Regions from separate parts of the Buttiauxella noackiae genome, predicted to be linked through region 1. Evidence: predicted binding sites of a transcription regulator. Region 1 holds the regulator's gene; each other region holds the start of a gene.
What was found. The regulator PurR, encoded in region 1, represses purine synthesis genes. The targets are predictions, from matches to a motif close to CANGCAAACGTTTGCNTG.
Positions count from the first base shown of each region.

Region 2: a site for PurR is predicted at 1,913-1,930, ahead of pyrC (dihydroorotase). Genes of this name have one in related genera too.
Region 3: a site for PurR is predicted at 2,971-2,988, ahead of IX31_RS17590 (NCS2 family permease). Genes of this name have one in related genera too.

Region 1 covers NZ_JPRU01000001.1:333,397-337,687, forward strand. Annotated here, with positions in the region: gene punR (DNA-binding transcriptional activator PunR) at 99-1,010, shown strand; gene purR (HTH-type transcriptional repressor PurR) at 1,079-2,104, opposite strand; gene cydH (cytochrome bd-I oxidase subunit CydH) at 2,400-2,489, shown strand; gene sodB (superoxide dismutase [Fe]) at 2,542-3,123, opposite strand; gene IX31_RS01470 (C40 family peptidase) at 3,322-4,170, opposite strand.
Region 2 covers NZ_JPRU01000001.1:1,199,743-1,204,033, forward strand. Annotated here, with positions in the region: gene mdtH (multidrug efflux MFS transporter MdtH) at 1-400, shown strand, start outside; gene grxB (glutaredoxin 2) at 476-1,123, shown strand; gene IX31_RS05520 (lipoprotein) at 1,294-1,854, shown strand; gene pyrC (dihydroorotase) at 1,988-3,034, shown strand; gene dinI (DNA damage-inducible protein I) at 3,108-3,353, shown strand; gene bssS (biofilm formation regulator BssS) at 3,828-4,082, shown strand; gene solA (N-methyl-L-tryptophan oxidase) at 4,213-4,291, shown strand, end outside.
Region 3 covers NZ_JPRU01000003.1:372,499-376,789, forward strand. Annotated here, with positions in the region: gene IX31_RS17580 (MBL fold metallo-hydrolase) at 1-1,059, shown strand, start outside; gene IX31_RS17585 (RamA family antibiotic efflux transcriptional regulator) at 1,081-1,422, shown strand; gene IX31_RS17590 (NCS2 family permease) at 1,529-2,866, opposite strand; gene yieH (6-phosphogluconate phosphatase) at 3,047-3,712, shown strand; gene IX31_RS23655 (DUF8093 domain-containing protein) at 4,107-4,291, shown strand, end outside.

The DNA.
Region 1 (4,291 bases):
TCGTGCAGGTTGATTGCCGCGTGAGTGTACGGAGTGCAAATACGCTTGTGAAACGCTAATATTTGTAGGTTGCGTTCAAAAAATTTGTGAGCAGAGAAATGTGGTCAGAATATTCGCTGGAAGTGATAGATGCGGTAGCGCGCAATGGTAGCTTCAGCGGTGCAGCACAAGAGTTACACCGCGTTCCGTCAGCTATCAGCTATACGGTACGGCAGTTGGAAGACTGGTTAGCCGTTCCGTTATTCGAACGTCGTCATCGGGATGTAGAATTAACCCCCGCAGGCATCTTTTTTTTGAAAGAAGGCCGCTCTGTTATCAAAAAAATGATGACGACACGGCAACAGTGCCAACAGATCGCAAATGGATGGCGCGGCCATCTGGCGATAGCCGTCGATAATATCGTTAAGCCCGAACGAACGCGGCAGTTGGTGTTGGATTTTTATCGCCACTTTCCTGATATCGAACTGCGTATTTTTCAGGAGGTGTTTAATGGCGTGTGGGATGCGCTAGCTGACGGACGAGTTGAAGTCGCGATTGGCGCGACACAAGCCATTCCTGTCGGGGGGCGCTATGCTTTTCGCGATATGGGGGCGCTGAGCTGGCGCTGTGTGGTGTCATCAAACCATCCGCTGGCACGACAGGGCGGAACTTTAAGTGATGATGATCTACGGGCCTGGCCGTCGTTAGTACTCGAAGATACTTCCCGTTCGCTACCGAAGCGTATTACCTGGCTTTTGGATAACCAGCGTCGAGTTGTGGTTCCGGACTGGGAATCAGGCTCTGATTGTCTTAGCGCGGGGTTATGTATCGGCATGGTGCCATTGCACATAGCAAGGCCGTGGTTGGCTTCTGGGCAGTGGAGTCAGCTGACACTCGATAACCCATTCCCGGATGCAGCATGTTGCCTGACATGGCGGCAAAATGACGCTTCGCCAGCCCTGGCCTGGCTGCTGGAGTATTTAGGGGATAGCGAGACGATGAATCAGGAGTGGTTGCAGGAGCCATTATAAATCGGGTGGTAATCCACCCGACAACTGCATTTCATAGGTCGGATAAGCATAGCGTCATCCGACTTAACTTAGCGACGATAATCGCGGAATGGACCATCTGCCACTGAACGGCGTTCAATCAGACGTGGATGGACTTCAATCGACTGCGACTCTTCGCGTTTATTGACGATTCTATCCAGCAGCATATTGAATGCTGTTTCACCCAACGAATCCTTCGGCTGGTGAATAGTGGTCAATGCCGGTGAGAAATAACGCGCGTTACGCACGTTGTCGTAACCGATAATGGAAATATCCTGCGGCACGCGTAAACCCATCTCATCAGCAGCACAAATTGCGCCCATCGCCATAATGTCACCGCCGCAGAATACTGCAGTTGGGCGATGAGACTGACCGATTATCTGCTGCATGGCGCGGTAGCCTGACTCAGGTTCAAAGTCACCTTGAACAATCCAGTTGTCAGGAATAGAGATACCCGCTTCTTCAAGTGCCTTCATAAACCCTGCATGGCGGCCACCACCGGTATTACGTTCCATTTGACCGGGAATTGCACCAATCTCACGGTGGCCACGCTCAATCAAATAACGTCCTGCCAGGTAGCCACCGTGGAAAGCATTATCGACAACGGAGTCGGTAAAATCTGCGCGGGCTTCACCCCAGTCCATCACAACCATTGGGATGTGACGATATTCTTCAAGCATAGTCAGTAATGATTCCGGGTATTCAGAACACATCACCAATAGGCCATCAACGCGTTTTTGCGCCATCATGGACAAATAGGCGCGCTGTTTTTCGAAGTTGTTATGCGCATTACCCAGAATCAGGGTATAGCCTTTTTCAAAGCAGCTATTTTCGACAGCTTCAATTATCTCGGCAAAATAGGGTGCTTCGCTGGAAGTGGCTAGCAAACCAATCGTTTTGGTGTGATTAACTTTCAAGCTACGCGCGACGGCGCTAGGTGAATAGTGCAATTGTTTAATCGCAGCCCATACCGCATTACGTGTCTCTTCCGCCACAAAACGGGTTTTGTTGATCACATGTGATACGGTTGTAGTGGAAACGTTTGCGAGCTTCGCTACGTCCTTGATTGTCGCCATTAAATTTCACTCCGGGCCATATCGTAAACCCCTGATAACCAATGTGTTAAACGATTGCGTACGCTAACTCCTGAGGCAACGTTAAGGTTGCAGGTATGCCGGGATTGCGACATAAAACGGAAGGAGGGCGTTGAATAGATGGTACGCAATAAATTAGCGTGGGATTTTGGCCTATCCTGGAGAAAAGTGAAAGAGGGAAAAGCGATATCAGGTTAAAACGAGGGGGATTTTTATGTCTGATTGTGGGAAAATCAATCCGACACACCGATTGTAAGGTAATAAAAGGAGTTTGCTAATGAGTACCGATCTGAAATTTTCAATCATGACCACGGTTGTTGTTTTGGCACTGATTGTGTGTGGCGCGCTAACCGCCGTACTGCATTGATACATCGCTCTGATTAAAATGGGCCGCAATCGCGGCCCATATCTTTTAGGTTTTATGCTGCCAGGTTCTTCGCAACAAACTCCCAGTTCACCAACGCCCAGAAATGCTCAAGGTAACCAGCACGAGCATTGCGGTAGTCGATGTAGTACGCATGTTCCCACACATCCACAGTCAATAACGGCGTTGCTGCTGTTGTCAGTGGTGTACCCGCGTTTGAGGTAGAGACGATCGCCAAAGCACCATCTTCTTGTTTGACAAGCCAGGTCCAGCCAGCGCCAAAGTTTTTGATAGCCGCATCAGTGAATTGCTGTTTAAACTCAGCAAAGCTACCAAATGACTTATTAATGGCTTCCAGAAGCTCTCCAGTTGGTTCACCGCCAGCATTTGGTGCCAGGCAATTCCAGTAGAAGGTATGGTTCCAGACCTGAGCTGCGTTGTTAAACACGCCACCTTCGGAAGTCCGAACGATCTCTTCGAGAGTTTTACCTTCAAACGCGGTGCCCTTAACCAGATTGTTCAGGTTAGTGACATAAGTTTGATGGTGTTTACCGTAATGGTATTCCAGAGTTTCGGCGGAGATATGCGGTGCTAAAGCATCTTTTGCATATGGTAGTGCAGGTAGTTCGAACGACATTGCTGACTCCTTATTACCCGTGATACTTCGAGCTACATCTTTGTTGGCTTTATTCATTCTCTTGCCGCTGCGATGCAACTCGAATTACTTTGGGTATCTATTGTTAAATAAACACTTTTAGTGCGGGTTTAGGGTAACAAATTGAAAGGATAAGCAAAAGAGGGAACTTACCTGCCCAGGGAAGGGCAGGTAGCAGATTTAACGAATGGTTTTAGGTGTCATAACGCGTTTTGCGCCGACATAGTGACGTTGCCAGTAATCTTCGCTCAAAGAGGTGATCTGGATGTCCTGACCGGTACGTGGTGACTGAATGAATTTACCATTGCCGACGTATACACCAACGTGATCAGCAGTACCACGACCCTGAGTACGGAAGAACACCAAATCACCCGTTTCCAGCTCTCCACGATCTACAGATGAGGCATCACGCAGGTGATACATCTCATTAGCGGTACGAGGAATACGGAACTTCACTAAGTCTTTGTATGCGTAGTAAACCAGACCACTGCAATCGAAACCGGTAACTGGTGAGGTGCCACCCCAACGATACGGCTTACCGATCTGGCCCATCAATTTGTTCATTGCCGTTTTTTGTGCTTTTTGCACACGGACTTTATGCGCCGCTGCAATCGTCGTTGGCTGTTCTGATTTCACTTTTACACAATGCGCTTTATGGCCTTTACGCGGCTTGCTGCATTTTTCGGTGAAAGTAACAGGCTGGGCTTTTGCGAGCTTAGAAGTTTTATTGCGGGAGTTTTTTGCAAGATTCTTTGTTTTAGCGCTGCTGGCATTTTTGGCGGTTTTACTTTTTGCGGCAGTTGTTTCTTTTTTCTTGCTGGCCGTTTTAGCTGAGGTGGTGCTTTTTTTGCTGGCGGTGGTGGTTTTACTCTTACTGCTCTTTTCTGTGCTCTTCGTTGTATTTTTCACAACGTGCGCTTTGGACGCCACCACGGGACGAGCGTGCTCAGACGCCTGCGTCAATGGTGTATACGGCAAGGTAAATAGCAGAGCACAGAGCGTGATAGAAATTTTTGTTATCCGCGCCACTCGACAATCCCCTGGTTAAAATGAATGCATGAGAAAAACCATCATGCCCGTGTATGATTTTGCGAAACCCGCCGATTCTAATCTATTAAGTACGATAAAGTTAATAACCTTTTACTATTCG
Region 2 (4,291 bases), 870 kb from region 1:
CTTCCGTCTGGAGCAGCGCCTGATGGCGGGTTTATTCCTGATGTCACTCGCCATGCTGCCGATTGGCCTTGCCAATAACCTTCAACAACTGTTCACACTCATTTGTGTGTTTTATGTTGGTTCCATCATTGCTGAACCAGCACGAGAAACGCTGAGCGCATCACTTGCTGATTCCCGTGCTCGCGGCAGTTACATGGGCTTTAGTCGACTGGGTTTGGCAATTGGTGGCGCATTTGGTTACGCCGGTGGCGGTTGGCTATTTGATGCCGGGAAAAGTATCAACCAGCCAGAACTTCCGTGGGTGATGTTAGGAATTATAGGCTTCATCACGCTTATCGCATTATGGTGGCAATTTAGCCCGAAACCGGTAGACCCCTCTATGCTCGAGCCCGGCAACTAGTTTGCAGCCCCTGGTATTCTCCTCCATACTCAAAAATTGACGGATTTTTCCTGACGATTGATATGGAGGAGTAACGTGAAGCTTTATATTTACGATCACTGCCCTTTCTGCCTCAAAGCACGCATGATTTTTGGCTTAAAGAATATCCCCGTTGAGCTGGTCGTCTTGCTAAACGACGATGAAGCAACCCCGACGAAAATGATTGGCAAGAAAATGGCGCCAATTCTGCAAAAAGATGACAGTCGCTACCTACCTGAAAGCATGGATATCGTGCACTACGTCGACAAACTTGATGGTGAACCACTTTTAACTGGTGCAGCTAACGCAGCCATCAGTGACTGGTTACGCCACGTCAATAGCTATGTCCAACACCTGTTATTGCCGCGTATTGCGAAAGCACCTTTTGATGAGTTTGCCACACCTGCTGCGCGTGCTTATTTCACACAGAAGAAAGAGGCAATGATCGGTTCTTTTGCTGACCATCTGACGCATTCACCGGGCCTGACCAAAAAAATCAGCGATGATTTACGCAAGCTCGATAAACTTATCGTGCAGCCAAATGCCGTCAACGGTGAGTTGTCCGATGACGATATCCACCTCTTCCCACTGCTGCGTAACCTGACGCTGGTTGCCGGAATTGAGTGGCCGAGTCGTGTTGCTGCATATCGCGATAATATGGCTAAACAGACGCAAATTAATCTGCTCTCATCCCACGCTATTTAAAGAATGATAACGGTTCTACGGCGGGTAAGTTAACCCGCCTTTATCTCATGGTTCAGAAACTCATTTTGTTGAATAAAAAATTAAGCCTTTTCCTGTAGCACGCCCTGCACTGGTACATCATGATGCTTTATGTCAGGATCTGTGACCGATGCAGCATGTTAAGGAAATCCATGAAAAAAATAGTTTTAGCCGCAGCCTTGATGCTCAGCGGATTAGTGGTGGGTTGTAACCAGCTAACGCAGTACACCGTCAGCGAACAGGAAATCAACCAGGCGCTGCACAAACGGAATAATTTCTCTAAAGACATTGGCCTGCCAGGCGTTGCCGATGCTCATATTGTCTTAACTAATTTAGCCAGTGCGATTGGCCGAGAAGAACCGAACAAAATCACCCTGACTGGCGATGCCAAACTGGATATGACGTCTTTGTTCGGCAATCAAAAAGCTAATATCAAACTTAAACTCAAAGCCCTGCCAGCCTTTAATAAAGAGCAAGGTGCTATCTATTTGCAAGAAATGGAAGTGGTAGATGCAACCGTCGAGCCTGAAAAAATGCAGACGATAGTTCAGACACTGATTCCATATCTCAATCAGTCGCTACGCAATTACTTCAACCAACAGCCAGCTTACGTATTGAGCGAAGATAACAGTGCAGGCGAAAAATTGGCGAAGAAATACGCCAAAGGGATTGAAGTCAAACCAGGTGAAATCATTATTCCGTTCACCGAGTAAGCAAGCAAATACTGGGGAGGCACGTCCTCCCCAAGAAAATCTCAACGAAAATGGTGCAAAGCTAAACGTTTGCGCTTATCCTTTGTGCCCGGCATAAATCATCGTTATTTCCTTCCTACGCCGGAGCACTTTCATGACCGTATTACCTCAGGTATTAAAAATTCGCCGCCCAGATGACTGGCATGTTCACCTTCGTGATGGTGATATGTTAAAAACGGTGGTGCCTTATACCAGCGAAATTTATGGTCGCGCGATTGTGATGCCAAACCTGGCTCCGCCAGTAACAACGGTTGAAGCGGCCATTGCTTACCGCCAGCGTATTCTCGACGCCGTACCGCAAGGGCATAATTTTGAGCCTTTGATGACCTGCTACCTGACCGATTCTCTGGACCCGAACGAAGTTGAACGCGGGTTTAACGAAGGTGTGTTTACTGCGGCAAAACTCTATCCAGCAAACGCAACAACCAACTCAAGCCATGGCGTGACCAGCACCGCCGCAATCTTACCTGTGCTTGAGCGCATGCAGAAAATCGGCATGCCGCTTCTTATCCACGGTGAAGTGACTCACGCTGACATTGATATTTTTGACCGCGAAGCTCGCTTTATCGACAGTGTAATGGAACCGCTGCGTAAGCAACTGCCCGAACTGAAAGTGGTGTTTGAACATATCACCACCAGGGACGCCGCACAGTATGTGAAGGAAGGCAACTCCCTGTTAGGTGCAACGATTACTCCGCAACACTTGATGTTTAACCGCAACCACATGCTGGTTGGTGGCGTGCGCCCTCACCTGTATTGCCTGCCGATTTTGAAACGCAGCGTGCATCAGGAAGCGTTACGTGAACTGGTAGCAAGCGGATGCGTCCGTGTATTCCTGGGTACCGATTCAGCACCACATGCACGTCATCGCAAAGAAGCAAGCTGTGGCTGTGCTGGTTGCTTTAACGCCCCTTCAGCTTTGGGCGCTTACGCGACTGTATTTGAAGAAATGAATGCAATGCAACATTTCGAAGCGTTTACATCTCTCAATGGCCCGCGTTTCTACGGTTTACCTGTTAACCAAGAAACTATCGAACTGGTTCGCACCCCTGTTGAAATGCCAGAAATCATCGAAACATCCGATGACAGCATCGTGCCATTCCTGGCCGGTGAGAAAGTCGCCTGGTCAGTTAACGCATAATTTTTACCGCCCCCTGTTGCATCACGGGTAATATGACTGTATAAATATCCAGTATATTATACAGGGGGATGTTATGCGTATTGAAGTCACTATTGCCAAAACTACATCTCTGCCACCAGGCGCTATTGATGCGCTTGCCAATGAACTTTCACGCCGTATTACTCAACACTATCCTGAAAACAATAATCACGTTCAGGTGCGTTATGCCGCTGCAAATAACCTGTCGGTTTTAGGGGCTACCAAAGAAGACCGCGATCGCATTAGCGAAATATTGCAAGAGACCTGGGAAAGCGCTGACGACTGGTTTGCTGCGGATTAAAAAACAAAATGGGGATGGGCTGGCCGCAATGAACCACCATTTACCTGATATACCCTAAATAATTCGAGTTGTGGGTAGGCGGCCAGGGAGCTTATCCCCAGGAGCTTACTTCAGTAAGTGACTGGGGTAAGTGAGTACAGCCAACACCCCCACAGCTTGAAGTATGACGGGTATAAATAATTCCCTCGTTGTTATCTTTATACCGGGTGTCGCCATCCGGTTTTTTTAATTGTATGAAATTCGCTCATTTAAATAATTCCCTTTCGCGTACATTACACAGAATCATCTGATTCAATAATAAATATCATGCCGGTTTATTGTGCAATTAAGCACTTTATTGTAAAAAAAGTGTTGCAGGGTATTTATTTATCCGTCGAAATAGCTTAATCATTGATATACTTAACTGGCTTCACATTAAACAAGCATTAAACCTCACGAACCGTTGTCTCAAACACACGTATAAAAGGGGTTATGATGGAAAAAAATAGTGATGTTATCCAGACCCATCCCCTTATCGGATGGGACATCAGCACCGTTGATAGCTACGATGCGCTGATGCTTCGCCTGCACTACCTGACCTCGAATACGCAAAAGCACGACGAAACTGAAATCGGTCAAACTTTATGGCTGACCACGGATGTTGCCCGGCAATTTATTTCTATTTTAGAAGCCGGGATTGCTAAGATTGAATCCAGTGATTACCAGGTAAACGATTATCGTAAGCATTGATTGTCGATGCTGCCCAAATAACGCAAGGCACCGTACAGGTGCCTTTTTTATTATTCAGGTTTCACTTTATTGTCAGCCAATCAAGAATTAATTACCCTGCTATATAATGACTCTCAGAGAGAAAAGTGCCATGCATTATGATCTTATCATCGTCGGTAGTGGTTCGGTTGGCGCAGCCGCCGGATGCTACGCTACTCATTCTGGCTTGA
Region 3 (4,291 bases), on a different contig from region 1:
TTGCCTTTTGTCCTGAATGCCGGTTTTGGTCAGGCTCCGCAAGGTGAAGGTTTAAGCTTAGTTGAACGTTCTGCAAATTACGTGGACGGGCAGTTCCGCAACCAGGTTCCAACTCTCGGATATACCGGGCAGAAAAGTAAGCTGGCGGCATGGTGGGGGTTTTTAACCACACGAACTGAAAATGCACGCCCACAGCATTCGCTGCCTTTGGTGAAAACCGATCTGGCGAGCTTGCCGCTGGAGCAGGACACCATGGTCTGGCTCGGCCACTCCTCGTGGTACATCCAGCTCGCCGGCAAACGTATTCTGATCGACCCGGTATTCAGTAATTACGCCGCCCCTTTTTCATTCCTGAATAAAGCCTTTCCAGGGGATTACCCATGGAGTGCGGAGTCGATGCCTGAAATCGATCTGCTGATTATTTCCCACGACCACTACGATCATCTGGATTACGCGACGATTAAAGCGCTGAAACCAAAAATCCGCCAGGTGATCACGCCACTGGGCGTCGGTTCACATCTGCGCTATTGGGGCATAAATAGCGAGATCATTCACGAAAAAGACTGGAATCAGTCGGTAAAAGTTTCAAATGGGCTGACGGTCCATGTTCTGCCCGCCCGTCACTTCTCCGGTCGTAGCCTGAAGAGCAACCAGACTTTATGGGCGAGTTTTATGTTTGTAACTGATGACCACAAAGTCTATTACAGCGGTGATACCGGCTACGGGCCTCATTTCAAAACGATTGGCGAACAGTTTGGTTCTGTTGATCTTGCCATCATGGAAAACGGCCAGTACGACGAGGACTGGAGCAATATTCATATGATGCCGAACGAAACTGCGCAGGCAGCCGTTGATTTGAACGCACGCGCCGTGTTGCCGGGCCATGCGGGTCGTTTTGTGCTGGCTAAGCACACCTGGGATGCACCCTACAAAAGCCTCGCAGCAGCCAGTGCTGATAAAGATTTTCGCCTGTTAACACCAAAGCAGGGTGAGCCTGTATTGGTGAACGACAACGCACAACAATTTAGCGCCTGGTGGGAATCGACCAGTGCCATGTAAGCGAACCGCGCAGGGGGATAAATGACAATTTCAGCCCAGGTTATCGACACCATTGTTCAGTGGATTGACGACAATCTGCATCAACCATTACGTATTGATGATATTGCCGATCACGCAGGTTATTCAAAGTGGCACTTGCAGCGGTTGTTTATGCAGTACAAAGGCGAGAGTTTGGGGAGATATATTCGTGAGCGCAAACTTTTGCTGGCTGCACGTGATTTACGCGATACCGATAACAAGGTTTACGACATTAGTTTGAAGTATGGCTTTGATTCACAGCAGACGTTTACGCGGATATTTACCCGCACATTCCATCAGCCGCCGGGCAGGTATCGCAGGGATAATCATACATTGAACGGGTAAGTATTAGCGCCATCCGCCAAATGTATCGGAGGATGACGCTACGCTTACTCTAAGAAGCACGGTTAATAAGTAGGCCGGATAAGCAAAGCGTCTCCGGCAAAACCAATTAATGTGAATCGATAAAGACGATTTTAAGAACAAACAGCAGCGCCACAACAATCACGCATGGGCTAATTTCACGCCAGCGGCCTGTGCCAAGTTTCATCACACAGTAAGAGATGAAGCCCAGTGCGATACCTTCTGTGATTGAGAAGCTAAATGGCATCATCACTGCAGTAATAAACGCTGGAACGGCTTCAGTCAGGTCATCCCACTTCACGCGCGACAGGCTGGATGTCATCAACACGCCAACGTAAATCAGTGCGCCTGCTGCTGCATATGCCGGAACCATACCCGCCAGCGGTGACAGGAAGATAACCAGCAAGAATAACAGGCCAACGATAACCGCAGTCAGGCCAGTGCGCCCGCCAACAGACACGCCAGAAGAGCTTTCGATATACGCGGTAACGGAAGATGTCCCGATAAATGCACCCGCAACAGAAGAGACGCTATCAACGTACAGCGCTTGCTTCATGCGTGGGAATTTCCCTTTTTCGTCGGCAAGCCCTGCTTTATCTGTCACGCCAATCAGCGTACCAGATGAGTCAAACAGGTTAACCAGCATAAAGGAGAAGATAACGCCTGCCAGACCAATGTTCAGTGAACCGGCTAAATCAACCTGGCCCACAACAGACAACACACTTGGTGGCGCGGAGACAATACCGTGATATTGAACATCACCCATCATCCAGCCCAGCAGAGTAGTCACAACGATTGAGACCAACACAGCTGCGTGAATGTTACGCGAAGCCAGGATTGCAATGATAAAGAAGCCCAGCGCGCCCAGCAGAACGCTGTGCGAAGTCAGGTTACCAATGGTCACCAGGGTATCTTTGTTCGCTACGATAATACCGGCGTTTTTCAGCCCCATCATACCGATGAACAGACCGATACCACTGGTAATACCGATACGCAGACTCACCGGAATATTGGCAATCATCCAGTAGCGAACGCGGAAAATGGTCAGCAGCAGCAAACCTACGGCACCCCAGAAAATGGCGCCCATGCCGACTTGCCAGGAGATCCCCATCGCGCCAACCACCACAAAGGCGAAGAACGCGTTCAGACCCATGGCCGGTGCCAGTGCTACTGGCAGGTTGGCGAAAATACCCATCAGGATGCTACCTAATGCGGCAATCAAACAGGTGGTGACAAAAACGGCCTGGGTATCCATACCAGCGGCGCCAAGGATCTGCGGGTTGACGAAAACGATATACACCATCGTCAGGAAGGTCGTAAGACCGGCGATCACTTCAGTGCGGGCCGTGGTGCCGTGTTCGCGCAGTTTAAACACGCGCTCGAGCAGCCCCGGATTTGCGGCCGGAGTAGATTGTGGTTGGCTCATTAGTCTTAATTCCGAACATTGAGAGGGAAAATCCGTCGCTATCCTATACCAAAAATTACAAAACATGATGACCAACACAGATTTTTTTTCATTGAATTTTCTTATACGGCAACGATTGCGTGCCACAAAAATTGCGCAAATTGGGTAAGATGGCCGTTCACTCTTTAATAAGGAAGCGGTATGTCCCGGATAGATGCGGTGTTCTTCGACTGCGATGGCACGCTGGTTGATAGTGAGGTTATTTGCTCCAAAGCCTACGTACATATGTTTGCGCAATACGGCATTGAACTTGCGCTTGAGGAGGTTCACAAAACCTTTAAGGGTATAAAGCTCTACGAGATTATCGATACTATCAACGCCCAATATGGCGTGAATCTGTCAAAAGAGGTGCTGGAGCCTATTTATCGCGCTGAGGTTTCGCGACTGTTTGACAGCGAGCTGGTGGAGATTGAAGGAGCCGCCGCGTTAGTCGCGCAAATCAAAGTGCCGATGTGTATCGTCTCCAACGGCCCTGTCAGCAAGATGCAGCATTCGTTGGGCAAAACCGACATGCTTCACCATTTCCCGGACAAATTGTTTAGTGGCTACGATATTCAGGCGTGGAAACCCGATCCGGCATTAATGTTTCATGCTGCAGATGCCATGCGCGTGGATGTGAAGAACTGCGTGCTGGTAGATGATTCAATGGCGGGTGCGCAATCAGGAATAGCCGCAGGCATGGAAGTTTTTTATTTCTGCGCCGACCCGCATAACAAGCCGATTGACCATCCGAAAGTGACAACTTTTACCGATTTAGCGCAGTTGCCGGAGTTATGGCGTGCGCGAGGCTGGAATATTACGGGTTAAAGAAGATGGCGGATGGCGCAAGCTTATCCGCCCTACAACTACCGCGCAGGCACGGCAATCCTCCCACATTTTACCCTAACTACAGAATTAGCCTCTATTAGCTCTTTCCGTGCATGAACGATTGATTTCTCACGACTCCAGTCAGAAATACCATGTACTTTGAATGGACTAAGATAGAAACATTCTCTGGCGGAGTTTATAAAACCCTCGTTTTATTTACTCGCCTGGCATACCCAAAGATGTACCTGGCGTACGATCTCGTACGATTGGGCTTCAAACTCTTTTAGGCACACCATCTTTTAGTGTTTTTACCACGGACATAAGACATGTCTTGCCTGGTGCTTTATTTGAAAGTTTAATAACCTTAATTTAAAAATGGGAACAGGGAACATGGATGTTCAGGTTACTAAGAGCATGGGATGCAGAAAGAGAGCTTTCTCCGGCTGATTTTCAGTACATTTTGTCTCCGCGGGATGCTTTCAGCCAGGCGCGAATATTCTACGAAATCAGTAGCGATCATTATCATTACCCCGACAACATTTCCTGCCATGACGTCCCCCGACGCAAAAGCGGAAATCT